3 regions of the Arthrobacter sp. TE12231 genome follow, and region 2 is predicted to be linked to each of the others. Evidence: riboswitches for the same ligand, from Rfam matches in the RefSeq annotation. Region 2 holds a riboswitch; each other region holds the start of a gene.
What was found. Region 2 has a riboswitch for S-adenosylmethionine ahead of metX (homoserine O-acetyltransferase MetX). Riboswitches for the same ligand answer to the same signal wherever they lie in the genome.
Positions count from the first base shown of each region.

Region 1: linked by a shared signal. The riboswitch ahead of ACVWYS_RS05300 (aminotransferase class V-fold PLP-dependent enzyme) and the one ahead of metX (homoserine O-acetyltransferase MetX) in region 2 are both predicted to bind S-adenosylmethionine.
Region 3: linked by a shared signal. The riboswitch ahead of ACVWYS_RS00285 (DUF1737 domain-containing protein) and the one ahead of metX (homoserine O-acetyltransferase MetX) in region 2 are both predicted to bind S-adenosylmethionine.

Region 1 covers NZ_JBSSFS010000001.1:1,161,647-1,171,332, forward strand. The annotation lists gene ACVWYS_RS05280 (MFS transporter) at 1-476, shown strand, start outside; gene ACVWYS_RS05285 (metal-dependent transcriptional regulator) at 473-1,186, opposite strand; gene ACVWYS_RS05290 (Nramp family divalent metal transporter) at 1,203-2,489, opposite strand; gene ACVWYS_RS05295 (class I SAM-dependent methyltransferase) at 2,643-3,416, opposite strand; gene ACVWYS_RS05300 (aminotransferase class V-fold PLP-dependent enzyme) at 3,563-4,990, opposite strand; SAM riboswitch class IV at 5,025-5,138, opposite strand; gene hisN (histidinol-phosphatase) at 5,311-6,123, opposite strand; gene rsgA (ribosome small subunit-dependent GTPase A) at 6,200-7,315, opposite strand; gene aroA (3-phosphoshikimate 1-carboxyvinyltransferase) at 7,299-8,717, opposite strand; gene ACVWYS_RS05320 (DoxX family protein) at 8,725-9,273, opposite strand; gene ACVWYS_RS05325 (sigma-70 family RNA polymerase sigma factor) at 9,523-9,686, shown strand, end outside.
Region 2 covers NZ_JBSSFS010000001.1:2,849,184-2,858,869, reverse strand. The annotation lists gene ACVWYS_RS12940 (amidohydrolase family protein) at 1-815, shown strand, start outside; gene ACVWYS_RS12935 (phenylacetate--CoA ligase family protein) at 870-2,267, shown strand; gene ACVWYS_RS12930 (histidine phosphatase family protein) at 2,278-2,958, opposite strand; gene ACVWYS_RS12925 (CPBP family intramembrane glutamic endopeptidase) at 3,079-3,846, shown strand; gene ACVWYS_RS12920 (VOC family protein) at 3,962-4,600, opposite strand; SAM riboswitch class IV at 4,755-4,870, shown strand; gene ACVWYS_RS12915 (bifunctional o-acetylhomoserine/o-acetylserine sulfhydrylase) at 4,931-6,247, shown strand; SAM riboswitch class IV at 6,363-6,478, shown strand; gene metX (homoserine O-acetyltransferase MetX) at 6,490-7,665, shown strand; gene ACVWYS_RS12905 (MFS transporter) at 7,835-9,217, shown strand; gene ACVWYS_RS12900 (isochorismatase family protein) at 9,392-9,686, shown strand, end outside.
Region 3 covers NZ_JBSSFS010000001.1:64,463-74,148, forward strand. The annotation lists gene ACVWYS_RS00260 (energy-coupling factor transporter transmembrane component T family protein) at 1-399, shown strand, start outside; gene ACVWYS_RS00265 (UDP-N-acetylglucosamine 1-carboxyvinyltransferase) at 548-2,071, shown strand; gene ACVWYS_RS00270 (glutamate--cysteine ligase 2) at 2,179-3,366, shown strand; gene ACVWYS_RS00275 (O-succinylhomoserine sulfhydrylase) at 3,363-4,571, opposite strand; gene ACVWYS_RS00280 (rhodanese-like domain-containing protein) at 4,572-4,982, opposite strand; gene ACVWYS_RS00285 (DUF1737 domain-containing protein) at 4,979-5,227, opposite strand; SAM riboswitch class IV at 5,327-5,441, opposite strand; gene ACVWYS_RS00290 (ATP-grasp domain-containing protein) at 5,811-6,767, shown strand; partial or broken gene ACVWYS_RS00295 (glycosyltransferase) at 6,844-7,596, shown strand; gene ACVWYS_RS00300 (aminodeoxychorismate lyase) at 8,025-8,993, opposite strand; gene cls (cardiolipin synthase) at 9,087-9,686, shown strand, end outside.

The sequences.
Region 1 (9,686 bases), 1.7 Mb from region 2:
CCGGGTTCGCCCTGCTGCCGCCGACGCTGATGCTCCTGCTGCTGTCCTCACGGGTGGGCGCCCTCGCCGGACGCTTCGGTTCCCGCTGGTTCATGGCGGGAGGACCCCTGCTCTGCGCCGCCGGCTTCGTCTTGATGATGGGCGTGGGGATCCCGCTGGACTATGCCGGCCAGATCCTGGCCGGATTGCTGGTCTTCGGCCTCGGCCTGTCGCTCACCGTCGCACCGCTGACAGCAGCCATCCTGGGCGCCGTCGAGCCGGAAGAGGCCGGGATCGGCTCCGCCGTGAACAACGCGGTGGCCCGCATCGCGGGCCTGCTGACCATCGCGTTCGCCGGCGTCATCACGGGACCGGCGGTCACGACGGCGGGCCTGCAGCGAACCATGGCCGTGACAGCGGCGCTGTTCCTGGCCGGCGCGCTGATTTCCGCCGTCGGGATCCGGAACCCGCCCGTGACGGACGGGCAGCCGGCTTAGCGCTCCGGGACGCTGCAGCCCGCGTGCTCGGCGTCGCTGTGGACCCAGAGTGCCGAGGCGACTTCCTCGGCGAAATCGAATTCACGGGGCGCCGCGGCGGAACCGATCCGGACCACGAGCGGGCCGCCGAACGGCCTCCGCCCCACAACCTCCACTTCGGCGTCGAGGTCGATGTCCTCGGCGGCGAGGTAGCGCAGGAGTTCCGGGTTTTCGTCGCTGATCCGGGTGATGCGGCCGGTGTGGCCGTCGTCGAGTTCGCTCAGGCGGAAGGCGGCGGGCATCAGCACGGTGCCGTCCGCGGCCGGGATGGGATCGCCGTGCGGGTCCCGGGAAGGGTTCCCCAGTTTCGCCGCCATCCGGTCAATGAAGGTGTCGGAGACGGCATGCTCCAGGAGCTCGGCTTCGTCGTGGACCTCGTCCCAGCGGTACCCGAGTTCCTGAACGAGGAACGTCTCGATCAGCCGGTGCCGCCGGACCATGGACAGGGCCAGCCGGACCCCGTCGCTGGTGAGGGTGACCGCGCTGTAAGGCTTGTGGTCTACGAGGCCTTGGTCCTTGAGCTTGCGGACCATCTCCGACACCGAGGAATTGGCGACCCCCAGGCGCTGCGCCAGCTGCGTGGAGGTGATGGGCTTCTGCTGCCATTCGGTGAACGAGTAGATGACCTTGACGTAGTCCTCGATCGAGGAGGAGGGCGTACTGGTCTTCACAAACCCAAGCCTACCGTCAGCCGCGGGCGGAGAACGTGAGCCAGAGCAGGACCAGGTTGAGTGCCACGACGAGCACCACGCTGATGATGGCGGCGATCCGGAGGGCCAACCCGTCGGCAAACCTGCCCATCAGGGCCTTGTTGCTGGTCAGGACCACCAGAGGGACCAGGACAAAGGGAATCCCGAAGCTGAGGACCACCTGGCTCAGGATGAGTGCCCACGTGGGATCGAACCCGACCGCCAGCAGCACAACGGCCGGAATCAGGGTGACCACACGGCGGGCCATGACAGGAATCCGGATTTTGAGCAGGCCCTGCATGATGGTTCCGCCGGCATAGCAGCCCACCGAGGTTGACGCCAGGCCCGATGCGAGGAGCCCGACCGCGAAGACCACGCCGACGACGGGGCCGAGGTTGGCGGAGATGGCGGCGTGCGCGCCTTGGATGGTGTCCGTGCCGTCCTCGCCGCCGAGAGTGGAGGCGGCCAGGAGGAGCATGCCGATGTTGACGATGCCGGCGATGGCCAGCGCGGCCACGACGTCGAACCGGGTGGCCCGGACCAGGCGGGCGACGGCCGACGGCGGGACATGCTGGTGCTCGTCGGGCCGGTGCCGGTCCCGGGACAGGGCCGAGTGGACGTAGATGGCGTGCGGCATGACGGTGGCGCCGAGCATGCTGGCAGCCAGCAGGACGGTGTCCGGGCCCTGGAAGCCTGGAATCAGCCCGGCCAGGGCGGCCCTCGGATCGGGCGGGCTGATGATCAGCCCGGCCAGGAAGCCGATGGTGATGATGCCGAGCAGGAACATGATGATGAATTCGAAGGGCCGCTGCTTCTCCCGGGCCTGCACGGCGAGCAGGAGCATCGACACCGCGCCGACAATCACGGCGCCCAGGGGGAGGGGGAGGCCGAACAGCAGGTACAGCGCGATTGCGCCGCCCACTACCTCGGCGAGGTCGGTGGCGGCGGCCACGATTTCGGCCTGCAGCCAGAAGGCGCGGCGCCAGAACGGCTTGAGCCGCTCGCCCAGGATCTCCGGCAGGCTCTTGCCGGTGACAACCCCGAGCTTGGCGGACTGGTACTGGACCAGGACGGCCATGATGTTGGCGACCACCAGGACCCACACCAGAAGGTAGCCGTACTTCGCGCCGGCGGTGAGGTTGGCGGCCACGTTTCCGGGGTCGACGTAGGCGATCGACGCCACGAACGCCGGGCCCAGCAGGCCGATCAGCGCCTTGTGGGCACCCGGATGTTTATAGGTGCGGGCGCCCTGCGGCGGTTGTTCGTGTCCCTTTACGTCCAACACTGACAGCTCCCGTGATTGGCGCGTCCTCGTTGACGCGGCGGCCGGCGCCGGCGGGAAAATGGCCGGCGTCAAAGTTTTGTCAGCCTACAAGAAATTATTAGGCATACCGAAACAATAAGCCCCATTGGCCTTCCCCTGCAATCCGGACCGGGGTCAGGCCCGGATGGCACGCCACGTCTGCGTCAGGTAGGGCAGCCGGAGGATCTCGCCGGGGGCATGGCCCAGGTGATCGTTCAGGTACCAGTCGAGGTTTGCCATGACCTTGGCCCGGGTGGCCTCCGACGCTGCGAGATAGTAGCTGCGGGACTTCGCCAGCTCCTTGATGTCCTCCGCGGTGACAGCGTCTTCCCAGCGGGTCAGGTGGCTCTCCAACGCGGTGAACTCGGGGCCCACGGGCGGCCGGAAGTGCGGTTTGTGGACATCCCCGGCGTGCATGATGCGGGAGAGCCGGTGTACCCACGGCACAGCGGTGTCCAGCTGGTTCCAGACCAGGCCCAGGACTCCGTGTGGCCGGAGGATCCGGGCGATCTCGGTGCTGGCCAGGCGGGGATCGCACCAGTGCCAGGCTTGGGCGACAGTGACGAGATCAAAGGCTCCCGGCTCGAGGCCCGTGTGCTCCGCGGTACCCTCGACGGCCGTAACCTCCGGCAGGGCCCGGCGCAGCTGCTCGAGCATGTCGGCGGAGGGGTCCACCGCCACCGTGTGCAGTCCCCGTGCGGCCAGGAGGGCGGTGAACTTGCCGGTGCCGGCGCCAATGTCCGCGGCGTCCTTGGCCCCCGCCGGGATCAGCCAGTCGGCCGATTCCTGCGGATAGCCCGGGCGGACGCGGTCGTAGTGCTCTCCGCCGTCCTGGAAGCTCTGTCCGAGTTCCTGGCGCCGTTGACTGTGCAGCTTGGGCCCGGCGTGCAATTTGGGCCTGCCGTGCATTTTGGGCACGCTGTGCAACGTGCTATCTCCTTCGGGGAAGGTCCTGCCGGTTCAGGTACCTTTCGAATTTACCGCACCGGCGCAGTGCCTGATCCCCAGCGCCTAGTCAGTAGTGCCCGGTCAGCAGTGCCCGGTCCAAGCAGTGCCTAGTCCAGGGTGCACGGCGCGGCGCCGGCAGTGCCCGGCGTGTTCGGCGCCCAGTGCGGGTAGCTGCGGGTGTCATTGGCCGGCACCCAGCGGCCGGCATCCACCACGTAATCCCAGCCGAGCCCTGTTTGCCGCAGTTGCCGCAGGCCGGCCAGCAGGCGCTCGGCGTCCTCCAGCCGGGATCCCAGGCCAAAGCTGGCCCGCAGGGAGCCGGCGGGCAGGCCGAGCCGCTTGAGCAGCGGGTGGGCGCAGAAGCGGCCGTCGCGCAGGCCGATCCCGTGTTCGGCCGACAGGTAGGCGGCCACCAGCCCGGCGTCGTAGCCCTCCACGGAGAAGTTCACGACGCCGATGGTGCCTGCGCCCGGCTGACCGTCGGCAAGCGACGAGTCGGCAGACGAGTCGGCGAAGATCTGGTGTACGGTCACGCCCTCGATGCGCCGGAGGCCTTCGACCAGGAAGGACCGGATGGCGTCCTCGTGGGCGTACCACTGTGCCGGGTCCAGCTCTGCGATCACTTGGGTGGCGCGGGCCAGCGCGGCCGCGCCCAGGACGTTCGGCGAGCCGCCCTCGTGCCGGGCCGGTCCGGTGGTCCAGCTGACGGAGTCGAGCCGGGCGTCGCGGACGGCGCCGCCGCCAGCCAGGTGCGGGGTGCCGGCGTCGAGCCAGTCCGTGCGCCCCACCAGCACGCCCGTTCCGAACGGGGCGTAGAGCTTGTGACCCGAGAAGGCGAGGTAGTCGACGTCGTCGGCGGCGATATCGATCCGCCGGTGCGGCGCCAGCTGCGCTGCGTCGACGACGATCCTGGCGCCGTACTCGTGCGCCAGCGCGGCGAGGGCGCGGATCGGCAGGATCTCGCCGGTGACATTGGAGGCGCCCGTAACGGCCAACAGGCTCACACCGCCGCGTGCGAGCTCGTCCCGCAAGCGGTCGATGGTGGCCGCGAGGGTGGGCGCGGCCACGACGCTGCGGTGCGGGACGTTCTGCCAGGGCAGGAGGTTCGCGTGGTGTTCGATGTCGAGGTAGATGACCTCGCCGGCGGGCCGGCCGTCCTGCAACGGCAGGCACCCGGCCAGCAGGTTCAGGGAATCGGTGGTGTTGCGGGTGAAGATGACGGAATCGTCCGGCCGGCCGCCCACGAAGTCCCGCACGATGTCCCGGGCGTTCTCGTAGACCGAGGTGCTGATCTGGGAGGCGTAGCCGGCACCGCGGTGGACGCTGGCGTAGTACGGCAGGATTTCGTTCAGGTAGGCCGAGACAACGGACAGGGCCGGGGCGGAGGCGCCGTAATCGAGGTTGGCGTAGCGGGCGTGGCCGCCCTTGATCAGCGGGGACTGGATCTCGGCGCCCGTGACGGCGGCGAGCGGGCGTGCGGCGGCGGCAAACCGTGCGTCGACTTCGGGGGCGGCGGGGAAAATGGCAGTTGTCATGGGACCTCACTCGAACAGGACCCCACATCGTGGGAATCCGCGCTTGCCGGGTCCGTTCCGGACCGGCCAGGTCGTCACCCGGGGCACCCCACCGCGACTGGAGGGTTGCCGGCCAGCAAACCGGGGTTTAGCGCTGGCACTCGTGACCTGCATCGAGCGTAGGACATCGGTGCAGCCGGGGAAAAGGCGGCCTCCGAATGTGAAGCGTTTTGTTACGTGCGCGCCGCAATGCGCACGTCGGCCGAAGAAACGACGGCGGCGGCCCCGGAATGGGGGCCGCCGCCGTCGTTTGTTCGATTGTTGAGAAAGGTCGGACGATCCTAGAGGAAGTCGTCGAGTCCGGGGTTGAGCCGCTTGAGCACTTCCGAGTGGAGGATCGAGTTGGTGGCCAGGGCGTTGCCACCGAAGGGGCCGTCCTCGCCCTCGAGCGAGGTGAAGCGGCCGCCGGCTTCGGTGACGATCGGCACGAGGGCGGCCATGTCGTAGAGGTTCAGTTCGGGTTCGCAGGCGATATCCACCGCACCCTCGGCCACGAGGCAGTAGGACCAGAAATCACCATAGGCGCGGGTGCGCCACACTTCCTCGGTGAGGCCCAGGAACTCGTCCAGGTTTCCGCGTTCCTTCCAGCCGCCGAGGCTGGAGTAGGACAGCGACGCGTCCTCGAGCTTGGAAACGTTGGACACCTTCAGCCGGGTGGCGGAGGCCAGGGAGCGGCCGGTGTAGGCGCCCGCGCCCTTGGCCGCCCACCAGCGCTTGCCCAGGGCCGGCGCACTGACGACGCCGACCACCGGTTCGCCCTCGTCAACGAGGGCGATCAGGGTGGCCCAGACCGGGACGCCGCGGACGAAATTCTTGGTGCCGTCGATCGGGTCAATGATCCAGCGCCGGGAGCCGTGGCCCGAGCTGCCGAATTCCTCGCCCAGGACCGCGTCGCGCGGCCGGGAGCGGGAGAGCTGGCCGCGGATGGCCTCTTCGGCGGATTTGTCGGCGTCGGTGACCGGGGTGAGGTCGGGCTTCGTCTCGATCCGAAGGTCGAGCGCCTTGAAGCGGCTCATGGTCTGGGAATCGACGGAATCTGCCAGGACATGGGCAAGGCGCAGGTCATCGTTGTAGCTCGAATCGGTTTGGCTCATGGTTCCAAACTACCGTCTAAGCGGGCGGGCCGCCGGGAGGCCGCGGTGCTGCGCCGCGGGCCGGTGAGGGGCCGGATTAGGACACAGTGCCGAGTTCCTTGGTGTCCTGCGCTTCCATCCGCGGGTCTGTGCCCAGCAGCCGGCGCAGGGAGGCCAGCCTTGCCGGCCCGGAGGGACCCGCATGCCCGGCCGCAACCCATGCATCGACGCCGCAGTTGACGGCGGTGGAGTCGTGCTTGCAGCCGCGTTCGCAATCGTCCGTGCCCGGTTCCAGGTCCGGGAAGGACCTCAGGATCCGGTCCGGATCCACGTGGGCCAGCCCGAAGGACCGGATGCCGGGGGTGTCGATGATCCAGCTGCCGGCCGGGGCATCGTTGACTTTTAGCGCCAGCGCGGAGGAAGACGTATGGCGGCCGCGGCCGGTCACCGCGTTGACGCCTCCGGTGGCACGTTCGGCCCCGGTCAGTGCGTTGACCATGGTGGATTTGCCGACGCCGGAATGGCCCAGCATGACGGTGACCTTGCCGTCGAGGTAGCCGCGGAGCTGGGAGACGGCGTCCTTGTCGAGCCGGGCCGAAAGGCCGTCGTCGGAGCGGGCGTCGATGCCTGATGCGGCGGAGTCCGCCGTCTTGGAGATGATGACGGGGAAGTCGAGGTGCGTGTAATTGGACAACAGCTCGGCGGGATCCTTGACGTCGGCCTTGGTGACGAGCAGCAGCGGCTCAATGCCGGCGTCGTACGCGGCCACGAGCGCGCGGTCGATGAAACCGGTCCGGGGCTCGGGATTGGCCGCCGCCACCACCACCACGAGCTGGTCGGCGTTGGCCACAACGGCCCGTTCGATCGGGTCCGTGTCATCGGCACTGCGGCGCAGCAGCGTCTTGCGGTCCAGGATCTTCACCAGCCGGGCGAGGGTGTCAGGTTCACCGGTAACGTCCCCGACGAGGGAGACGAAGTCGCCGGCCACCACGGGATTGCGGCGCAGTTCCCGGGCCCGTGCGGCGATGATCTTGCGTTCCCCGGGGGTGCCTTCGCCGACGACGGCGGTGTAGCGGCCGCGGTCAACGGTGATGATGCGGCCCGTGACGGCGTCGTCGTAGCTGGGCCGGTCCTTGGTGCGGGGCCGGGAGCCCTTCTTGTTCGGACGGATCCGGACATCGGACTCGTCCCAGGAATCAGTGCTGCGTGCCACCGGCGCCGTCCTCGTCCGCGGTGGGTCCCTGCGCCAGCATGGCTTCCCAGAGCCGTGGGAAGTCGGGCATCGTCTTGGCCGTGGTGGCGATGTCCTCGACCTCGACGCCCGGCACGGCCAGGCCGAGGATGGCGCCGGCCGTGGCCATGCGATGGTCTGCGTAGCTGTGCACGACGCCGCCGTGCAGCTTGGCGGGCCGGATGATGAGTCCATCCGTCGTTTCCTCGGCGTCGCCCCCGAGGCGGCTGATCTCGGCGACGAGGGCGGCGAGCCGGTCTGTTTCGTGACCGCGGAGGTGCGCGATGCCGCTCAGCCGGGAGGGGCCGGTGGCGAGGGCGCAGAGCGCGGCGACGGTGGGGGCGAGTTCGCTGGTTTCGTCGAAGTCGCCGCCTTTGATTTCGCGTCCGCCGGTGACGGTCAGGGTGCCGGCGTCGAGCGTCACGGTCGCCCCCAGGGCGGCCAGGATGCCGCGCCAGAGGTCACCGACCTGCGTGGTCCCGGCGGGCCAGTTGGGGATCCGCACGGTGCCGCCGGTGGCGAGGGCCGCCGCGAGGAACGGGCCGGCGTTGGAGAGGTCCTGCTCGATCCGCTGGTCGAACGCGCGGATCGGGCCGGGGGAGACCACCCAGTGGTTCGGTACCGAGTCATCGACCGTGACGCCCACTCCGCGCAGCACGGCCACCGTCATGTTGATGTGGTCCAGGCTCGGCACGGGCCTGCCTGCATCTTCCCTGCTTTGGTGTTCCAGGTGGAGCCCCTCGGTGAAGCGGGCGCCAGCCAGCAGCAGGGCGGAGACGAACTGGGACGATGCACTGGCGTCGATGACGAGGTGGCCGCCGCGCACTTCACCCGTGCCGTGCACGGTGAAGGGCAGCGACGACGCCGGACCGCCGTCGGGCGCGCTGACCGCCACGCCCAGGCCTGCCAGTGCCTCGATGATGGTGCCCATCGGCCGTTTGCGGGCGTGCGGGTCTCCGTCGAAATGTGACTCTCCGCGGCGCAGCGCGGCCACCGGCGGCACAAAGCGCATGACCGTGCCGGCCAGGCCGCAGTCGATCGCCGTTTCCGCCGCGGCGGCGTCCAGGCTGATCGGGATGATTTCCAGGTCGGGGCCGAACGCGCCGTCGCCGGGAACTTCCGTCACGGTGGCCCCCAGTTGCCGCAGGGCCGCAATCATCAGCGCTGAATCCCGGGAGTGCAGGGGCGCCCGCAGGCGGGACGGCCCGTCCGCGAGGGCCGCGAGCACGAGGTACCGGTTGGTCAGGGACTTGGAACCCGGAACGGTGACGGTGGCGTCGACCGGCCGTGCCGCGAACGGCGCGGGCCAGGGCGGAGCGGCATCGGCAGCATGGCGGCCGGCTGAGCGGGACGGGGTAGCTGCGGAGGGGGTGGTGCCAGTCATTACCGTCTTAGGCCCCGGCCTTGTGGTCGACGGCCTTGCGGACCACTTTGTCGGCCTTCTTCAGCCGCTTGTTGGTGGTCTTCTTGGCATCGGCCGCGAAGTGGCTCGCGTTCTTCTTCGCGTCCGCGGCGAAGGTGCCGGCGCGCCACGCCAGGCTGGGCTTGCCGGCGGTGTCGACGGCAGCGAGCAGCGCGCCGCCGGTCAGGGAAACGTTTTTCAGGAGCTGCTTGCGGCGGGCGTCGCGGGCTTCCTTTGAGGAGATGTCCGCGCTGCGCCATTCCACGTAGCTGTTGAGGGCCGAAATGACGGCCAAGACGGTGGCCGCCAGCCGGGCGGACTTGCCAAGGGCGAAGCAGACGCCGGCGCCGACCTGGGTTCCGCCAATCGCGCGCGCCAGGACCTTCTCATTGACCTGGAACGGCAGTGCGTCGGCGGTGCGCCGCAGCAGGGGAGACAGCTGTGCCGCAGTGTCATCCGCATTCTTGAGCTTGTGCACGCCGGCGAGGACGAAACTGGAGGCGAGCATGGGCCGGGCGAGAAAGCGGACAATCGACATGAATTTCCTCCTGGATGGACGAACTGCGGATTTACTGCGGGAGAACCGGTTCTAGTCTTGCACTTTTGCGGAATATTTGCCTGCCGGACGTGGTTGTGAAAGGCAGGTTTAAGCACGGCTAAGGAAGGCGGAGATTTGACGCAAGTGTTGGACAGAACGGAACTGGAAGCCGGTTCCGGGCAGCCGTGGACCGTCGCGCTTCCGGGAGTTCCGGGTGCCCGGCGGAAGGTGACAGTAGACTTGGACGCAATGAGCACCATGGACCCGGCCGTTACGGCCATGCACGAGGTTGCCGGAAACGACGCCACGCCCACCCCCACACCTGATGCCAGTGCGGCCGCCGCCCTGGAAACCGAGGTGGACGGCAAGCCGCTGGACGTCTCCACCGAGTCCGCGGAAGAGCGCCGGGCGCG
Region 2 (9,686 bases):
GGATCGCCTCCACGGTCGCGGACGAGGTCACCTACCTCGGGGCGCACCTCGTGCCCGCCGGCATGGACGCCGAGGACTACACGGAGCTGGTCTGCGGGCCGATGCTCGCCGCGGTTCTGCCCTACGTGCGCTGGGCCGATGTGTTTTGCGAGCAGGGCGCCTTCAACGAGGACCAGTCCCGCCGGGTGCTGCAGGCCTGCAAGGACGCCGGGCTGGGACTGCGGGTCCACGGCAACCAGCTCGGCGAGGGCCCGGGTGTCCGGCTGGCCGTGGAATTCGGCGCCGCGAGCGTGGACCACGTGAACTACCTTTCGGCCGCGGACATCGACGCCCTCGCCGGCAGCTGGTCCGGCTGGGAGGACGCCGGCGGCACCGGTTCTCAGGTCGCCGACGCTCGGCGGACGGGACAGCGCGGCACCGTCGCGACCTGCCTGCCGGCCTGCGATCTCTCCACCCGGCAGCCGCTGGCCCCCGGAAGGGAACTGCTCGACGCCGGCGTGCAGCTCGCGTTGGCCTCCAACTGCAACCCGGGCACGTCCTACACAAGCTCGATGGCGTTCTGTGTCACCACTGCCGTGCTGCAGATGCGGCTCAGCGTCCACGAGGCGGTGCGCGCGGCAACCTACGGCGGCGCGCTGGCCCTGGGGCGGGAGTCCGGGAAAGACGTCGACGGCGAACGGGCCGTGGGCTCGATCGCCGTCGGGCACCGGGCGGACCTGCACCTGCTCAACGCGCCCTCGGCCACACACCTGGCCTACCGGCCCGGCATTCCGCTCACCCGCGCCGTGTGGCGGGCGGGCGTACGCGCCCGGTGACTCTGGTTTCAACCTAATGCTTTCGACCCTGTCGGCTTACCCCAGGAGGTAACTGTGGCAAGGCTGTTGGAGGAACTGGGCTTCGCTCTCGATCAGCTGTGGGCCCAGGGCCAGGGGCCGGCTGGCCTGGCCCGGCGCCGGGACGCCCGGCTGGCGGCGCTCGTCGCTCACGCCCGGATCAGTTCGCCTTTCTACCGGCGCCTCTACCGGGACGTGAAGGGCGCCCTGGCCGCCGACGGCGTCGTCCTGACGGAGCTGCCACCGGTCACCAAACAGGAGCTCATGGCCAACTTCGATGACTGGGTCACCGATCCCGCCGTCACCCGGGCCGGAGTCGAAGCCTTCATCGCCGACCCGTCCTTGGTCGGAACGCCATACCTGGAACGGTATTTCGTCTGCACAACGTCGGGCACCACCGGGCACCCCGGTATCTTCGTGCACGATCCCCGTTCCCTCGCGGTCTCCCAGGCCTTCACTCTGCGCATCGACCTAGCCTGGCTGTCGCCCGCGGAGTTGCTGGCTATGGGCCGCCGCGGGTTGCGCTGGGCGGCAGTTGTGGGCACTGGCGGACACTACGCGGGGGCAGGCTGGGTGCAATGGCAGGGCCGGCGCAGTTGGTGGCGCCGGCGCGCGTTCCGGGCTTTTCCGGTGCAACAGCCGCTGGCGCGGCTCGTGGCAGCCCTCAATGAGTTCGACCCCTCAGCTATCACCGGCTATCCGAGTGCCCTCGCGCTGCTCGCCGAGGAGCAGGCAGCCGGCCGGCTCCACCTGAAACCCGTGGTGGTGGAGTTGGCAGGCGAGTCCAGCGGGCCGGACGTGCGGGCCCGCATCGTGGAGGCGTTCGGGGGCGCCCTCCACGACGCCTACGCGGCCTCCGAGTTCACACCGCTGGCGTTTGACTGCGCCCGCGGCTGGCTGCACGTCAACAGCGACTGGGCCATCCTGGAGCCGGTCGACGCGGACTACCGGCCTACTCCCCCGGGGGAGCCGTCCCACACCGTGCTGCTGACCAACCTCGCAAACCGGGTCCAGCCGCTGATCCGCTACGACCTCGGCGACTCAGTGCTGGCAAAGACCGGTCCGTGCGAATGCGGCAACCCGCTGCCCGCCATCCGGGTCGCCGGCCGCCGCGACGACGTCCTGCGGCTCGTTGCCGCCGACGGGACCGCCCTCCTTGTTCTTCCGCTCGCCATCGGATCCGTCGTCGACGAAACGCCCGGATTGCACCGCAGCCAGCTGGTTCAGACGGGACCGACAACCATCCGCCTCCGGCTGGAACCCGAACCCGGTGCCGATGCCGGAGTGGTGTGGCGCGCGGCCTCCGCGAGGCTGTCGGAGTACCTCGCCGGGCTGGAACTGGGGAACGTCGACGTCGTCCGCGCGGCCGAGCCGCTAGAGCAGAGCGGCACGAGCGGGAAGTTCCGGCAGGTGATCGCTCGGGTTCCTGACTGAATGGCGGCAGCTAGAAGAACATCGGCGGGGCGTCCAGGACGGTCTCGTCCACGCGCCGCTTTTCCCACTGCGTGAACGGCTTGTCGAGCTCGTACTTGCCCCGCGCGGTGCGCAGCAGGGTGCGGACCTCGGCGTTCTCCGGGTTGTTCAGGGATTCGAAGTACTCCACCGACCAGTGGAACCAGCGCATGCAGAAGAGGCGCATGGTCAGCCCGTGCGTCACGAACAGCGCGTTCGGGGCGTAGCTTGGCTTTGACCAGTGCCGGTAGAGGGTCTCCATGAAGGAGGAAATCCGGTCATACACATCGGAGCCCGACTCGCCCTCGCGGAAGCGGTAGAAGAAGTGGCCGTAGGCGTTGCGGAGCTCCTTTTGGTCCTCGATGTCGCCGGCGATCTGAAAGTTCGCCCAGTCCTGCTCCCGCAGCCGCGGTTCCTCGATCACCCGTTCCACGAGCGGGCCGAGGTTGAGCGCCTCGAGGGTCTGGTAGGCACGCAGGTACGGGGAAACGTAGACGCACACCGGGCGGCCGTCCAGTTGGCGCCGGACCTCCTCACCGGCCGCCGTCGCCTGTTCCAGTCCCAGGGGCGTCAGCGGAATCCGGTAGTCCGGGACACGGTTGTAGATCGAGGTGTCGGCATTGGCGGCGGACTGGCCGTGCCGGATCATGATGATTTTCCGGGGCGCACTCATAAACCCCAAGCATAGGGCTCCCGGAAGCGGGTGCCGCAGGCAAAACCCCGCACGGCCGCACCTCCTGGGCAATAGGTGGGGCACCAGCAAACTATCGGCAACGGCAGGCAAGATAGGAACATGTTGGTTCCCTCCCGCCGTCGGCTGCGGTTCGAAGTGTTGATTGTCCTGGGACTGTCGCTGGGGCAGTCCGCGGTGTACTCCGTGGTGCAGCTGCTGGACAAAATGACCACGGCGCCGCTGGCCCAGGGCACGTCCACGCTGAACCGTTCGCAGAGCGCGCGCGAATACTTCGACCTCACCTACCAGCTGCTGGACATCCTCTTTGCCCTGGTCCCGGTGGCCCTGGTGATCTACTTCCTCACCGAGCGCTGGCCAGCCGGAGAACACGGCACCTCGGCGTTCCGGAGGATCGGCTTCAACTTCGCCCGTCCCGGCAAGGATCTCCTGCAGGGACTGGGACTCGCCGCCGCCATCGGCATCCCGTCCCTGGCGCTCTACGCCGCCGGCCGGGCGCTGGGGATCACGACGGCGATCATCCCCAGCGCCCTGGACGCCTACTGGTGGACGGTGCCGGTGCTGGTCCTGTCCGCGATCCGGCACGGGATCGTGGAGGAAGTGATTGTGGTGGGCTATCTCCTGGACCGGCTCGGGAAGCTGGGCTGGAGCACGCCGGCGGCCATCGCGGCCAGCGCCCTGCTTCGCGGCAGCTACCACCTCTACCAGGGGTTCGGGCCGTTTATCGGCAACGCGGTGATGGGCGTGGTCTTCGCCCTGGTTTACACCCGCACCAAGCGGGTGATGCCCCTCGTGATCGCCCACGCCATCCTGGATACCGTGGCGTTCGTGGGATTCAGCCTGTTCGGCAAGGCCGTGGGCCTGGGCTGAGGCGCCCACAAAGCAACGCGGGAGAGTCGGCACTTAAAATATATCGGCCGCCATCTCGCGGGTGACAACGTTGGCACCCGCGGGATGGCGGCCGAAGTGTGGGGCAGGTGGAGCGTTAGATCGTGACCGCCCCGGAGGCGGTCTCGAAGGTGACGGAGAGGATTCCGGGCGTGCCGTGCGGCGCGAGCCAGTTCACGGCCACGTCTTCCAGCGGCTTTTCCACGGGCTCGCCAAGCCATTCCGTGACGCGCTCTGCCGAACCGGCAATGGTCAGCGCGGACATCTTGACGTCGCTTGCGTAGGCATTGGAGGGGTGAAGCTCCGGGTCACCCTCCCACTTGAGCATGTAGGGCACCTGCGGGTCGGCGATGAGGCCCAGGATGCCGATCTGCTTCCAGACCAGTTCGCGGCCGTCGGGGAACTTCCGGTTGCCGTTCACGGCGGCGCGGCCCAGCCGCTCCTCGAACGGGCCGAGGTCGTCAACTTCGACGCACCAGCCCATCCAGCCGCCGCCGGCCTCGGAGCGTGCCCGGACTGCCTGGCCGAAGGGGGCCTTGTCCGATGCCGGGTGGTTCAGGACCTCCACGACCTCGACATACTTGTGTCCCGCGAGCGGGATAATCATGTTGCGTGTCCCGAAACGGGGGTGCACTCCACCCTTCACGGCTTCGACGCCGAGGGCAGACGCAATACGTTCAGTGGTGGCTGCCAAGCCATCGTGTTCACAGGCGTAAGAAACGTGATCCATGCGCATGCCCTCATCTTGGCACTTTGTGATGGACCTCTCAGCTTAGGCTTGCCTTACCATGATGGGATGTCTCGGGGTGTCTGGAGGCCGGCGTGCCCGTCGTCTTCATGTTCGTCATAAAGCTATCCAGCGGCCTGCCGCCATTCCTACACTGAACCAAGGTCATGAGTGCCAGCGCAAAGCCCCGGCTTGCTGGCCGGCAACCCTCGTATCGCGGTGGGGTGCCCCGGGTGAAGACCTGGCCGTCCGGCGCCCGCCGGAGGGCAAGCGCGGCGCCTGTGCCGGCCTGGGCCGATGGCCCGGGCGGTGCTGTGCCCAGTCCCGACAGGAGCAATAATGTCCACTGCCTGGTCCTTCGAAACCCGCCAGATCCACGCCGGCCAGGAGCCGGACTCCGCCACCGGCGCCCGGTCCCTCCCGATCTACCAGACGACGTCGTTCGTGTTCCCGAGCGCCGAAAGCGCCGCGAACCGCTTCGCCCTCGCTGAACTTGCCCCCATTTACACCCGGATCGGCAACCCCACGCAGGACGCGGTGGAACAGCGCGTGGCCAGCCTGGAAGGCGGCCTCGCCGCCCTGCTGCTCAGTTCCGGCCAGGCCGCCGAGACGTTCGCGATCCTCAACATCGCCGAGGCCGGGGACCACGTGGTCGCCAGCCCCAGTCTCTACGGCGGCACCTACAACCTGCTCGCGCACACGTTGAAGAAGTTCGGTATCTCCGTGACCTTCGTTGCGGACCCCGACAACCTGGACCAGTGGCGCGAGGCCGTCCGGCCCAACACGAAGCTGTTCTTCGGCGAAGTGGTCTCCAACCCCCGCCAGGACGTGCTGGACATCGAGGGCGTTTCCAAGGTGGCCCACGAGGCCGGCGTGCCCCTGATTGTCGACAACACCCTGTCCACCCCCTACCTCATCCGGCCGATCGAGTGGGGCGCGGACATCGTGGTCCATTCCGCCACCAAGTACCTCGGCGGCCACGGCGCCGCGATCGCCGGCGTGATCGTGGATTCGGGCAAGTTCGACTTCGGCAAGGACCCCGAACGGTTCCCCGGCTTCAACACCCCGGACCCCACCTACAACGGACTGGTCTACGCCCGCGACCTCGGCGCCGGCGGCGCGCTCGGGGCCAACCTCTCCTACATCCTCAAAGCCCGGGTCCAGCTCCTGCGCGACCTCGGCTCCGCCGTGTCCCCGTTCAACGCCTTCCTCATCGCCCAGGGCATCGAGACCCTTAGCCTGCGCGTTGAACGCCACGTGGCCAACGCCACCAAGGTGGCCGAATGGTTGGAGGCGCGGGACGACGTCGAATCCGTCGCCTACGCCGGGCTGCCATCCAGCCCCTGGTACGAGCGCGGGCGCAAGTACGGGCCCAAGGGGACCGGCGCCGTCGTCGCGTTCAACATCGCCGGGGGAGCGGAGGCCGGCAAACGCTTCGTTGATGCCCTCGAGCTGCACTCGCACGTCGCGAACATCGGCGACGTCCGCTCTCTCGTGATCCACCCGGCGTCGACCACCCACAGTCAGCTCTCGCCCGAGCAGCAGGCCGTGGCCGGCGTGAACCCCGGCCTGGTGCGGCTCTCGGTCGGACTGGAACACATTGACGACATCCTCGCGGACCTCGACGCCGGATTCCGTGCGGCCAAGAGCGCCTAGCTCCACCGGACAACCGGCGGCCGGCCTCCCGCGGACGGGGAGTGCCGGCCTCCGGCTGTCACACGGAAGTCACAATCTTCGTCATTTCCGCACGCTGTTTCGTACACTCATACAAGGTCATGAGTGCCAGCGACAGCCCCGGCTTGCTGGCCGGCAACCCTCCATTTGCGGCGGGGTGCCCCGGGTGAAGACCTGGCCTGCCGGTCAGCTGACGGCAGGCAAGCGCGAAGTTAGGTCCTCATATGACGATTGCCGTCACCCGCAGTGGTGAACCCGAAACCAAACCAATCCGGAACTCCGTTTCCGCAAGACCCGCCGCCCAAGCTGCCCGGGTGCCGGACGGGACCGTCCAGTACCTCAGGATCGGTGACCTGCAGCTCGAATCCGGGGTCCAGCTGCCGGATGTGGTCCTCGGCTTTGAGACGTGGGGGACGCTGAACGCCGATGCCTCCAACGCCGTCCTCATTGAACATGCCCTGACCGGCGACACCCATGTGACCCGCGGTGCCAGCGAGGAACCCGGCTGGTGGGAACAATTGGCCGGACCCGGGGCCCCCGTGGATACGGACAAGTACTTCGTCGTATCGATCAACATCCTGGGCGGCTGCTACGGCTCCACGGGACCCTCCACGCCGGCCCCCGACGGCCGCCCCTGGGGATCGAGGTTCCCGCTCGTGACTCTGCGGGACACGACCTCCGCCGAGGCGCGGCTGGCCGATGCCCTGGGCATCGACAGCTGGTACGCCGTGCTGGGCGGTTCGCTCGGCGGCGCGCGCGCCCTTGAGTGGGCCGTGACCCACCCCTCGCGGGTCCGGCGCTGCGCCGTGATTTCCGTCGGCGCCAGCAGCACCGCAGAACAGATTGCCTTCGCTCAGGCCCAGACCCTGGCCATCCGCCAGGACCCGAACTTCAACGGCGGGGACTACTACGGCGGCCCGGAACCCGAAGCGGGGCTCGCCCTCGCCCGCCGGATCGCGCACATCACCTACCGCTCCGCGGCCGAGCTCGACGGCCGGTTCGGCCGGAACGCCCAGGAGTCCGAGGCGCCCCTGCAAGCCGGATCGCTGGCCGGGCGCGGACGCTATCAGGTCGAAAGCTACCTGGACCACCAGGGCAACAAACTGGTCCGGCGTTTTGATGCCAACAGCTACATCGCCATCACCGAGGCGCTCATGAGCCACGACGTCTGCCGCGGACGCGGAAGCCTCCGGGACTCCCTGGCCCCGGCCACGGCCGAGTTCCTGGTGGCGGCCGTGGACTCGGACCGCCTGTACTTCCCCGCCCAGTCCCGTGCACTGGCCGAGGCCCTGCCGGGGGGCCCCGAGCTGCACATCATCGAGGCGCCGATCGGCCACGACGGCTTCCTCACCGAAATCGGGCAGCTCAGCGGCCAGTTGCGGAGCAATTTCTTCGCCTAGCCGCCCCTCACGGCTGTGCATTTTTGCAGATGCTCCCTGCACTAATGGTCGTTGTGGCTCAGGGCTCCGGGAACCATACTCGTTGGGAATAACGCTGTGTGTGCTAATTCACACAACATCTCAGCCCAATGGTCCACGGGGTGTCGAAGGCGACACCGAAGGAGTTCTCATGAGCACGGAAAACGCTGCCGCGACGCGCGCAGGCGAGCCCGACGTCAAGACGTCCGGCTTGAAGAAGGTGGTGGCGGCCTCCATGGCCGGCACCGTGGTGGAATGGTACGAATTCTTCCTCTACGCATCCGCGGCCACGCTGGTCTTTGGCAAGGCCTTCTTCCCGAATTCGCAGACCGAACTGGACGGAATCCTCGCGGCGTTCCTCACGTACGCCGTCGGCTTCGTTGCCCGCCCGATCGGCGGGATCGTCTTCGGCCACTTCGGCGACAAGTTCGGCCGCAAGCAGCTGCTCCAGCTCAGCATCATCCTGGTGGGCGTGTCCACGTTCCTGATGGGCTGCCTGCCCACCTTCGCGCAGATCGGCTACTGGGCCCCGGCGCTGCTGGTCTTCCTTCGCTTCGCCCAGGGCTTCGCCGTCGGCGGGGAATGGGGCGGCGCCGTCCTGCTCGTCGCGGAACACAGCCCCAGCAAGTCCCGCGGCTTCTGGGCCAGCTGGCCGCAGTCCGCTGTTCCGCTGGGCAACCTCTTCGCCACCGCGGTGCTGTTCATCCTGTCCTCCGTGCTGTCCTCGGCGGACTTCCTTAGCTGGGGCTGGCGGGTCGCCTTCTGGCTCTCCGCCGTGATCGTCCTCATCGGTTACTACATCCGCACCAAGGTCAGCGACGCCCCGATCTTCCTGGAAGCACGCAAGGAAGTTGAGGCAGGGCACAAGGGCTACGGCGTTGCCGAGGTCTTCCGCCGCTACCCCCGCGGCGTGTTCACCGCGATGGGCCTGCGCTTCGCGGAGAACATCCTGTACTACCTCGTGGTCACCTTCTCAATCACCTACCTCAAGACGGTGGTCCACGCCGACACCGCCCGGATCCTGCTGCTCCTGCTCGTGGCCCACTTCATCCACTTCTCCGTGGTGCCCATGGTCGGCCGGCTCTCGGACAGGGTGGGCCGCAAGCCCGTCTACATGGCCGGCGCCGTTCTGGGTGCGACCTGGGGCTTCTTCGCCTTCCCGATGATGGACACCGGAAACGATCTGATCATCCTCGCCGCGGTCATCATCGGCCTGCTCTTCCACGCCCTGATGTACGCCGGGCAGCCGGCCATCATGGCCGAGATGTTCCCGACCCGGATGCGGTACTCCGGCGTGTCCCTCGGTTACCAGGTGACCTCGATCGTGGCCGGTTCGCTCGCGCCGATCATCGCCGTCGCGCTGCTGGGCCAGTACAAGTCCTCCGTCCCGGTGGCCATCTACCTCCTGATCGCCTGCGCGATCACCGCCGTCGCCGTGTTCTTCCTCAAGGAGACCCGCGGCGTCTCGCTCCACGACGTCGACGCCGCCGACGCCCAGGGCACCGCAGACCTCCTCGCCGCCGGCAAGCGGTAGGCCGCCGGCCCGGGGAAACACGGCCCGGGGAAACCTGTTGAGTGGCCGTCGGCCCGGATTCGCGCACGGCGCGGACCCGGGCCCTCGGCGTTAACGCTGCTCATGATCTCAGCGTTGCTTGGGCCGCGGGGATTAGAGTGGGCAGGCAGACAAGCCCAGGATCCGGGAGGCATTGTGACCACGCTCGTCAACCGACCCAACACGGCACTGGTCGTAGTGGACATGCAGCTCGGCGTCGTCGCGGGGGCCTACCGCCGCGACGACGTCGTCGCGACCATTGCCGTCCTCGTGCAGAGGGCACGCGACGCCGGGGTGGACGTCATCTGGGTGCAGCATGGCGGCGAGGAGCTCCCGCGGGGCAGCGACGCCTGGCAGTACGTGCCGGAGCTCGTGCGGTGTGATGCGGAGCCGCTTGTGCCCAAGGAGTACAGCGACGCCTTCGAGGCTACGGACCTGGAGTCGGTGCTGG
Region 3 (9,686 bases), 2.8 Mb from region 2:
GACGCCCTGGCCCAGAACGCGAAACTGCCGCACCGGTTTGTCCTGGGCACCTTGGCCGCCATGCGGCTCGTGGGAATCATGGCCGAGCAATGGCAAACCATCGGGATGGCCCGGCGCGCCCGCGGCGTGGGCTCAAGCGGCAACCCCTACCAGCGCTTCCGCGCCACCATGGGCCAAAGCTTCGGCTTGCTGGTGCAGGCGATCCGGAGCGCGTCCCGGCTCGCGGTGACCATGGAGGCCCGCGGGTTCGGCGGCGCGGCGCGGACCTGGGCCAGGCCGTCCACGTTCAGCGGACTCGACGCCTGGGTGCTTTTGGGCGGGCTGGGCATTGCGGCAGCCGCCGTCGCGGCAGCCCTCGGCGCGGGCACCTGGAACCTTGTCTTCCTCACCCGCCAGTAGCCGCGGCAGCGTCCGGCGCGCCTGCGCGCTGCCGCTTGTCACAGCGCCGCCGCGCCGGTTATCGCATGATGCGGGTATGCATGTGAGATTGGCGCCATTCCGGCGGCAAATACCGGGTGCGGTAGATCATGCGTGATATTTTCGGGACATGACTCAACAGACTGCTGAACATGTCGGCCTCCTGCTCCGCGAGGCCCGCGGGGACAAGGGCTGGACCCAGGGACAACTCGCGGCCGAGCTCGGCACCAGCCAGAGCGCCATCGCCCGGATGGAGCAGGGCAAGCAGAACCTGAGCCTGAAGATGATCCAGCGGCTGGAGACGATCGTCGGGCACAGCATCGTCAAAGTGGGCCGGCCCCAGATGACCCACCTCCGGGTCGAGGGCGGTCGCACGCTTTCCGGCGCGGTGGACGTCAACAGCAGCAAGAACGCCGGCGTCGCCCTTTTGTGCGCCAGCCTCATCAACCGCGGCACCACCACCCTGCGCCGGCTGGCCCGGATCGAGGAAGTCAACCGGATCGTCGAGGTGCTGACCAGCATCGGCGTCGAATGCACCTGGCTCAACGCGAACGACCTCCAGATCCGCCGCCCCGCTGTCCTGGACCTCGCATCCATGGATGTGGAGGCGGCCCGCCGGACCCGCAGCGTCATCATGCTCCTGGGCCCGCTGCTGGACGAGGCCGACACATACCGTCTGCCCTACGCCGGCGGCTGTGACCTCGGCACCCGCACCGTGCAGCCGCACATGCAGGCGCTAAGCCAGTTCGGGCTCAGCGTGGACGCGAAGTCCGGGTTCTACGCGGTCCAGGCACCGCCGTCGGACAGCCACGACCGCTCCTTCGTGCTCAGCGAACGCGGTGACACCGTCACCGAGAACGCCATCATGGCCGCCGCGCACCGCCGCGGCACCACCATCATCCGCAACGCCAGCCCCAACTACATGGTGCAGGACCTCTGCTTCTACCTGCAGATGCTCGGGGTGGAGATCGACGGCGTCGGCACCACCACGTTGAAGATCACGGGCCGCCCGTCGATCGACGTCGACATCGAATACTTCCCCTCCGAGGACCCGATCGAGGCGATGAGCCTCATCACCGCCGGCATCGTGACGAACTCGGAAGTCACCATCCGCCGCGTCCCGATCGAGTTCATGGAAATCGAGCTGGCGACCCTGGAACAGATGGGCCAGCGGCTCGAAGTGTCCGGGGAGTACTTTGCCCGCAACGGCCGCACCCGCCTGGTGGACGTCACCACCAAGCCTTCGGAACTGCGGGCGCCGGAAGACAAGATCCACCCCATGCCCTTCCCGGGCCTGAACATCGACAACCTGCCCTTCTTCGCCGTGATCGCGGCCAACGCCCACGGCCAGACGATGATCCACGACTGGGTATACGAGAACCGGGCCATCTACCTGACCGAGCTGAACAAGCTGGGCGCCCAGGTGCAGCTGCTCGACCCGCACCGGATCTACGTCAACGGGCCCACCAAGTGGCGTGCCGCCGAGGTGGGCTGCCCGCCGGCCCTGCGCCCCGCGGCCTGCCTGCTGCTGGCCATGCTCGCGGCTCGCGGCGTCTCGGAACTGCGGAACATCTACGTCATTGAGCGCGGCTACGAGGATCTGGCCGAACGGCTCAACACCATTGGCGCGAAGATCGAGTATTTCCAAGACTGATCCCAAGCAACGCGAGGTCTGATCGCGCCCGTCCGCAGGGGGATGGGCGCGAAGTGACCCGGCGTTGGCGTAGGGCGTGTCGGCGGTTCCTGACGCACAATAGATTTATGCGCACCTTCGGCGTGGAGGAAGAACTGCTGATAGTCGACCCGGAATCGGGCCGGCTGCTTGCCCTCGCCGACCTCATGCTGGCCAGCCTGCTCCCGCCGAAGCAGGACGCCGCCCAGGTTCTCCCGGGGCAGCAACCGGTCCACGAGGGCGGCGCCGACTTCAGCTACGAGCTCAAGCTCGAACAGATTGAGACCCAGACCCGGCCGTGCCTGGACTATAGGGAACTTCTTCGGCAGCTCAGGCAGGGCCGGGCCTTGGCAGACCAGGCCGCCCGCGTGCACGGCGGCCGAGTCGCGGCCTTGGCCACCTCGCCCCAAGGCGCCGCCACGCACCTCACCCAGAATCAGCGGTACATGACCATGCAGGAACGCTTCGGGCTCACGGTCCGGAACCAGCTGACCTGCGGCCTCCACGTCCACACCTTTGTGGAATCGCCGGAGGAGGGCGTGGCCGTGATGGACCGGATCCGCGACAAGCTTGCCGTCCTGATCGCCCTCAGCGCGAATTCCCCGTACTGGAACGGCGCAGAGACAGGGTTCGAAAGCTACCGCACCCAGGCCTGGAACCGCTGGCCGGGCTCGGGCCCCACGATGATCTTCGGCAGCCTGCCCGTCTACCGGCGGCTGGTGACCCGGCTGGTGGAAAGCAATGTCCTGATGGATGAAGGGATGATCTATTTCGATGCCCGGCTGGCTCGGCTGCATCCCACCGTGGAGGTCAGGGTCGCCGATGTCTGCCTGCGGGCCGAGGATGCGGCGCTGATCGCCGTGCTGGTGCGCGCCCTCGTGGAATCGGCGTCGCGGGAATGGAACGACGGCGTCGAGCCCGCCCCGGTACCCACGTTACTGCTGCGGATGGCCGCATGGCAGGCCAGCAACTGCGGACTGCGCGGGCAGCTCCTGGACTTTGGAACTTTCACCCCTGCCCCGGCCGCCGACGTCGTCCGGGCACTCGTGGACTTCGTTGCCCCGGTCCTTGAGGAACAGGGCGAGCTGGACCTGGTGCGCGCGGGCGTCGAGCGGATCCTGGCGGAGGGCACGGGCTCGCAGCTGCAGCGGGAGCCGTTCCGCGCCGGCGGGCTGGCCGCCGTCGTCGAACGGGCCGTCGAAGTGACGACGCAAGGGGACGCCGGCGGAGAGCCAGCCGGGCACGAGCCATCCCTGGGCCGGGTGCGCCGGGGCTAGACCTGCTTGAGCGCCTGGCCGAGGTCGCGGATCAGGTCCTCGACGTCCTCCAGGCCGACTGAAAGCCGCACCACGCCGTCGCTGAGCCCGATTGCCGCGCGGCCTTCCGGGCCCATGGCGCGGTGCGTCGTGGTGGCCGGGTGCGTGATGAGGGACTTCGAATCACCGAGGTTGTTGGAGATATCGATGATCCGCAGCGCATCCAGGAGCGCGAAGGCGGCCTCCTTGGCGGTGCGGCCCGGGGACGGCGAGAGTTCCAGCGTGAGCACGGTGCCGCCGGCCTTCATCTGCTTCGCCGCGAGATCGTACTGCGGGTGGGAGGGCAGCAGCGGGTACTTGACCCAGCTGACCGCGGGCTGCTGCTCAAGCCAGCCGGCCAGCCGCAGGGCGGAGGCGGAGGAATGGTTGACGCGCAGGGCCATGGTCTCCAGGCCCTTGGTCAGGACCCAGGCGTTGAACGCGGAGAGCGAGGGGCCGGTGTGCCGCATGAGCTGCTTGACGGGCCCGTCGATGAATTCCTTGGTCCCCAGGATTGCCCCGCCGAGCACGCGTCCCTGTCCATCGATGTGCTTGGTGCCGGAGTAGACGATCACGTCGGCCCCGAGGTCTCCGCAGCGCTGCAGCAGCGGGGTGGCGAAGACGTTGTCGACCACCACCGTGGCGCCGGCCGCGTGTGCCAGTTCGCTCACGGCGGCGATGTCCACGATCTCCTGCATCGGGTTCGACGGCGATTCGAAGAAGACCGCCGTCGTCGGCTCGGACAGCGCAGACTTCCACTGCTCGAGGTCCGGACCGTCCACGAAGACTGTCTCGACGCCCCAGCGCGGCAGGATCTCGTTGAGGATCACAAAGCACGAGCCAAACAGCGAGCGGGCGGCGACCACCCGGTCGCCGGCCCCCAGCAGCGCGCCGAGGGCGGTGAAGACGGCGGACATGCCGGACGCCGTCGCAAAGCATGCCTCGGTGCCCTCGAGCAACCGCAGCCGCTCCTGGAAGGTTGCGACGGACGGGTTGCCGTAGCGGGAGTAGACGAAGCGCTCGTCCTCCCCGGTGAAGGCGCGCTCGGCGGCGGCCGCGGACTCGTAGACGAATCCTGAGTTGAGGAAGATCGGCTCGGCGGTTTCCTGGAAGCCTGTACGGTCAAGGCCTCCGCGGACGGCCTGGGTGTCGGCCGCCCATTCGGCGGCGTCTGGATTGAAAGTCACTTAAATCTTTCCGAGGTTGGTGGGCAGGCCGCGGTTCTTCCAGCCGTTGACGGTGCGTTCGCCAAAGCGGTCGGTCTCGCCTTCGAAGCCCTCAAGGACGTTGTAGGAGGTGTAGCCGGCCTGCGTCGCGGCCGTCGCTGCGGCGATCGACCGGGCGCCGGAGCGGCACAGGAATACGAGCTCGACGGCGGTGTCCTCGGGCGCCTGGCGCTGGAGCTGTTCCACGAAGTGCGGGTTGGGCACCCCGCCGGCGAGGGTCCACTGGATGAAGAGAGGATCGTTGTCCGTGGCCTTCGTATCCGGGATGCCGATGTGGGCCCATTCGGCCTCGGTCCGGACGTCCACCAGGATGGCGCCGGCCTCCAGCTTGGCCCACGCCTCGTGCGGGCTGAGGTCTCCGGCGTAGCTCATGCGTGGCCCTCGAAGGCGTCTTCGGCACCAAACTCGTCACTGTCGAGTTCATCCACGGCGTTGGCCACGGCGGCGTCTGCGCTCGCAATTGCGGCCGGCAGGACCAGGGCCTGCGCCACGATCACCGTGCTGCCGTTGAAGGTGGCGGCGGGGCTTCCGTGCAGGACATAGCCCTCGGCCAGGGCGGCCGACACGCGCTCACAGAAGGCGCGGTCGTCGGCGCCGGTGAACAGGCGGTAGGCCAGTTTGTCCTCGCCGGCGGGAGCTGCGGCGGGGGCTGTGCCGGGGGCGGCTGCTGTACCGGGTACAGCGGGTATGGATGTGTCGGGCACGACGGATCTCCTCTTTCACGCTTGCAGCTCGAATGGTCGATATGCCGAGTATTCACCTGAGGCACCCCGCCGCGAAAGGGAGGGTTGCCGACCGGCCAGTCAGGGCTTGGCACCGGTTCTCATTACTCCCCAAAAACGTAACACTTACGACGCCGGCCCGCACCGCCGCCGTCGTCATGTTCCGTAACCGGACCGCGTTTCCGCGGGGTGACACACGCGGCGGACTGAGAAATCAGAGTTGCGGGGTGAGAACCGGGTGCGGCGCCAAGGCGAGTAGTAGCGGGCTCCAGTTTCGGGTACTGCCCACTCGTGTCCGCCGGGAGTTTGCGCAGTCTACTGAGGGGATCGGACTGACACGTCGGCCCGTCCCACGTTTTCTGTGGATCAAGTTATCTCTGCGTGCAGTTGTCTGTCCCTCAATTTTTGTCTGAATCGGTGGCCCGAACCGCCGGAGCCGCAGCCGCGGCCCTGCGGGTGACGGCGGAATGGAGCAACCGTGGGCCCGCGCATACTGGTTACTGGCATTGCAGGCGCCGCCGGCCGGGCCGTCGCGGCCCAGCTAGCAGCCCGCGGCATCCCGTGCCTCGGCTCCGACGCCCGCGACGTCACCCGGCAGGGCGAGGACGCCACCACCGCAGCGGCAGTCAGGCTCCTGCCGGCGACGGACCCGGACATGGTCCTGGACCTGCGCCGGCTGGTGGACCGGGAAGCCATCAACGTCATCATTCCGACCCTCACCGTGGAACTCCCGGTCCTGGCTGCGGCCCGCGCCGGATTCGGCCGGGACGTGCGGATCATCGTCGGCGACCCTGCCGCGGTGGCCCTCGCCAACGACCACCTGTTCACCGCATGGGCGTTGCAGGCAGCCGGCATTCCCGTCCCGCGTTTCGGGGTTCCGGGCGACCTCGCCGCCGCGCCGGCGTCCCTGGCCGACCTCAACGGTCCCGTCGTCGTCAAGCCGCGAACTTTCAAAGGCACCCACGCCGTCCACCTGCTGGCCGGGACCGGCTCCGTCAGCTGGAAGAACCTGCCGGCCGGGCAGCTGGTCCAGGAGTTCATCCCGGGCGCCGACTACGTGGCCCTGGTGTTCGGCACGCCGCCCCGCAACGCGATGGCGCCGGTGGCCGTGGTCCTTGAGAAGACAAGAACTCCGTACGGTCGGGCCGGCAGCGACGAAGTCAGCCGCAGGGTGCCGGCGGCCGAGGCCAACGATGTGCGGAAGCTGGGCCTGGCCGCCGTCCGCACGCTCGGGCTGACCGGCCCGGTCCAGGTCCAGATCCGCCGCCGCGCGGACGGAACCCCCGTGGTGCTGGGCGTCTGCCCGACACTCGGGGCGAACAGCACGTGGGCGCCCGAACTGCTCGACGCCGTCCTGGCAACGTTCATGCTCCCGGCATTCAACCCGGCGTCCTTCCGGCGATGCCCGGCGATTCCCGCCGATGCCCTGGGGTGAGGCGCCGGTGCCGGTCGGCCCGGCACAGGAACTCGTCCTGGTGTTCATCGGATTGCCCGTCCTGGCGGCGGCGGTGATGGCGGCTGTTGTTCTGGCGCTGGCCGTCTCTTTTGAGGTGCGGTCCGCGCGGTGTCGGCGCCGCCACGCGCCTACTCTCTGGCAGCAGTGGCCCACCGTGTCCATCATTGTGGCGGCGCACAATGGGGGCGGGCTTCTGGCGGACTGCATCCGGTCAGTCCAGGGGAGCCGGTATGAGCGGTACGAGCTGATCCTGGTGGATGCCGGCTCCACGGACGACACCCCGGAGCTCATGGCGGGGTTCGCCGCCGAGGACGGACGGATTGTGTTTGCGGGAAGGTCACCCGCCGCGGCGGCGGGATACGGGGCGGCACTGAACCTGGGCGTGGGCCGGGCCGCGGGGGAGGTGCTCATGTTCCTTCCCGCGGACGCCGTCCTCACCCGGCGGACCGTGGACCGGATGCTGCAAGCCTTCGACGTCGGGAGTGGCGGTCCCGACGGAGTCGGCGCCGTGTGGGGCGGCGAACGGACCCTCACTGCCGGTCCTGCCGCGCGGATCGTAGACCTGATAGGCCGCGGCTGCGGCGGGATGGCCCGGCGGGCGCAAGCGGCCTCCGGTTTCCTGCCCGTCTTCGCGGCAGGTATGGGCGCGGTGCGGCGTGACGTCCTGACGGAGATCGGCGGCTTCAGGGAGGACACTGGTGCCGCGCAGCTTGAGTTGGGCTGGCGGGTGCGAAGCGCAGGCTACCGGGTGGGATTCGCCCCGCGGGCCGTCATCACGGGCCAACACCCGGTGCGCGTCGGTGAGCTGTGGAGGCGGCGGGTGGCGCGCGAACGGTCGCTGCTTCAGTGCCTGGGGATCCACAAGTCAGCCGTTGGTGACCTCCGTCGGCGTCCGATGGGCGACTGCCTGGCGGCCATCACGGTTGCCGCCATCATCCTGCCAGCGGTCCGGACCGCCGGCGTGCTCGCGCTGGCCTGCCTCGCGCCGGCGAACCTCCTGTCCGGAGCCCGTCCCGGAGCCGAACCGCTTCCGGACATCTGGGCACAACCGGAGGCCTGGGGGCTCGGCGGCGCAGTCGTCCTGGCGGTGTTCTGCGCCGGGGCTCTCGCACTTGCCGTCGACGGCACGATCAGCAACCTGCGTCACTTGTGGGCACTCCCGGCGCTGCCGCTCTACGCGGTGTTCTCGGGGTTCGCCGTGCTGGCTGCCATCGGTGCGGAGTTCCGTGCCGCCGGCTATTCGATCGTGGCGAAGAGGGCGTTGAGCTCGGCCGTGAGCTGCCGGCGCAGTTCCGGGGTGCCGATTTCCTGGCCGTCGATGTGGTTTACCGGCGCCAGGAGCCGGATGCTGGAGATCAACCAGACGGCGTCGGCGTCCAGCAGGTCCTTGGGCTCCAACGGGCCGTAGCCCAGCTCCCAGCCGGCAGCCTTGGCGGCCGTGAACAGGGCGCCCTGCGAGGTGCCCGGGAGGATGCCGCTGTCCAGCTGCGGGGTGATGAGCCGCCGGATCGTGCGAACGCCGCCGGCGCCGTCGTCCGTCGTTTCCAGGTGCGCCAACAGAACAGTCGACGTCGGTCCCTCCAGGACCCGGCCGTCCGCGGATGTGAAGATGACATCGTCCGCGCCGTGCTCGTGGGCGTAGCGCAGCGCTGCCATGTTCACGGCGTAGGAGAGGGTCTTGGCGCCGAGCAGCAGCCAGGGCGCGCGCTCGCCGACTTCGCTGTCGTAGCCGCGGTCCAGCAGGATGACGTCGATTCCGGTCTCGCGCTGCCGGCGGCCCGCCGCCCCGGGGGCGGACGCCTGGACCCAGCAGGTGGGGGCGGCGGCGCCTTCCGGCCCGCGGGTGACCAGCAGCTTCACCACCACTTCATCATCGTCCGTGCCGCCGGCTGCGGTCACGGCAGGATCCTGGCGCCGGTACTCGCCGATGGCGGTCTCCACCGCGCGCCTCCAGGCGTCCTCGGCGGGGATATCCAACTCCAGCAGGCGGGCAGAGCCGGCCAGCCGGGTCAGGTGCGCCTGGATCTTGCGGGGCCGGCCGCCCACGGCCAGCAGTGATTCGAAAACGCCATCGCCGCGGGTGGCGCCCAGGTCCGTGGCCATCAGTTGCGGCTTCGATGCGTCAGCAACGCGGCCGCCCTCGAACGCCGGATCGAGGAAGACCAGCACGGTCGCGGGCGCGGGCATAGTGGCAGGAGAGGTCATGGCTACAGCTTAGTCTCGGTAGTCCCGGGATAGGATTTGCTCGTTGCCCGTTCCGGAACTGTTCCGCGGGCCTGAAGCTTGAGGGGTTCGCCTGTGCTGTGGCCATTTCCGCTGGCGGAGACTTTACCGTCCTGGGCGGTCCTGATCCTGACCCTGGTCGACTTCGCCATCCGGGTGCTGGCCCTGGGCATCATCCCCGGGAACCGGCGGCCCACCACCGCGATGGCGTGGCTCCTGGGCATCTTCATCGTGCCCACCCTGGGCCTGGCCTTGTTCCTGCTGTTCGGCAACTTCCGGCTTTCCCGCCGCCGCCGTGCCCAGCAGGAGGCCGTCAACACCCGGGTCCGGGCGGGGACATCGGCGCTGCAGGCCGTCGAAAGCCGCTACAGCGGACCCGAATGGGTGGCGTCCGCCTCTGAACTGAACAAGACGCTGGGATCGCTGCCGATGGTGGACGGCAACAGCGTGGAGCTGCTGCCCGGCTACCCCGATTCCATCAAGGCGATGACGGAGGCGGTCCGCGGCGCCAAATCCTTCGTCAATGCCGAGTTCTACATCATGAGTTCGGACCACGTCACGGACGATCTGTTGACCGCGATGGAGGAGGCGGCGGAGCGCGGTGTCGAGGTCCGCGTCCTGTTCGACCACCTGGGCACACTCCGTATCAAGGGTTACCGCAAGCTGAAGGACCGG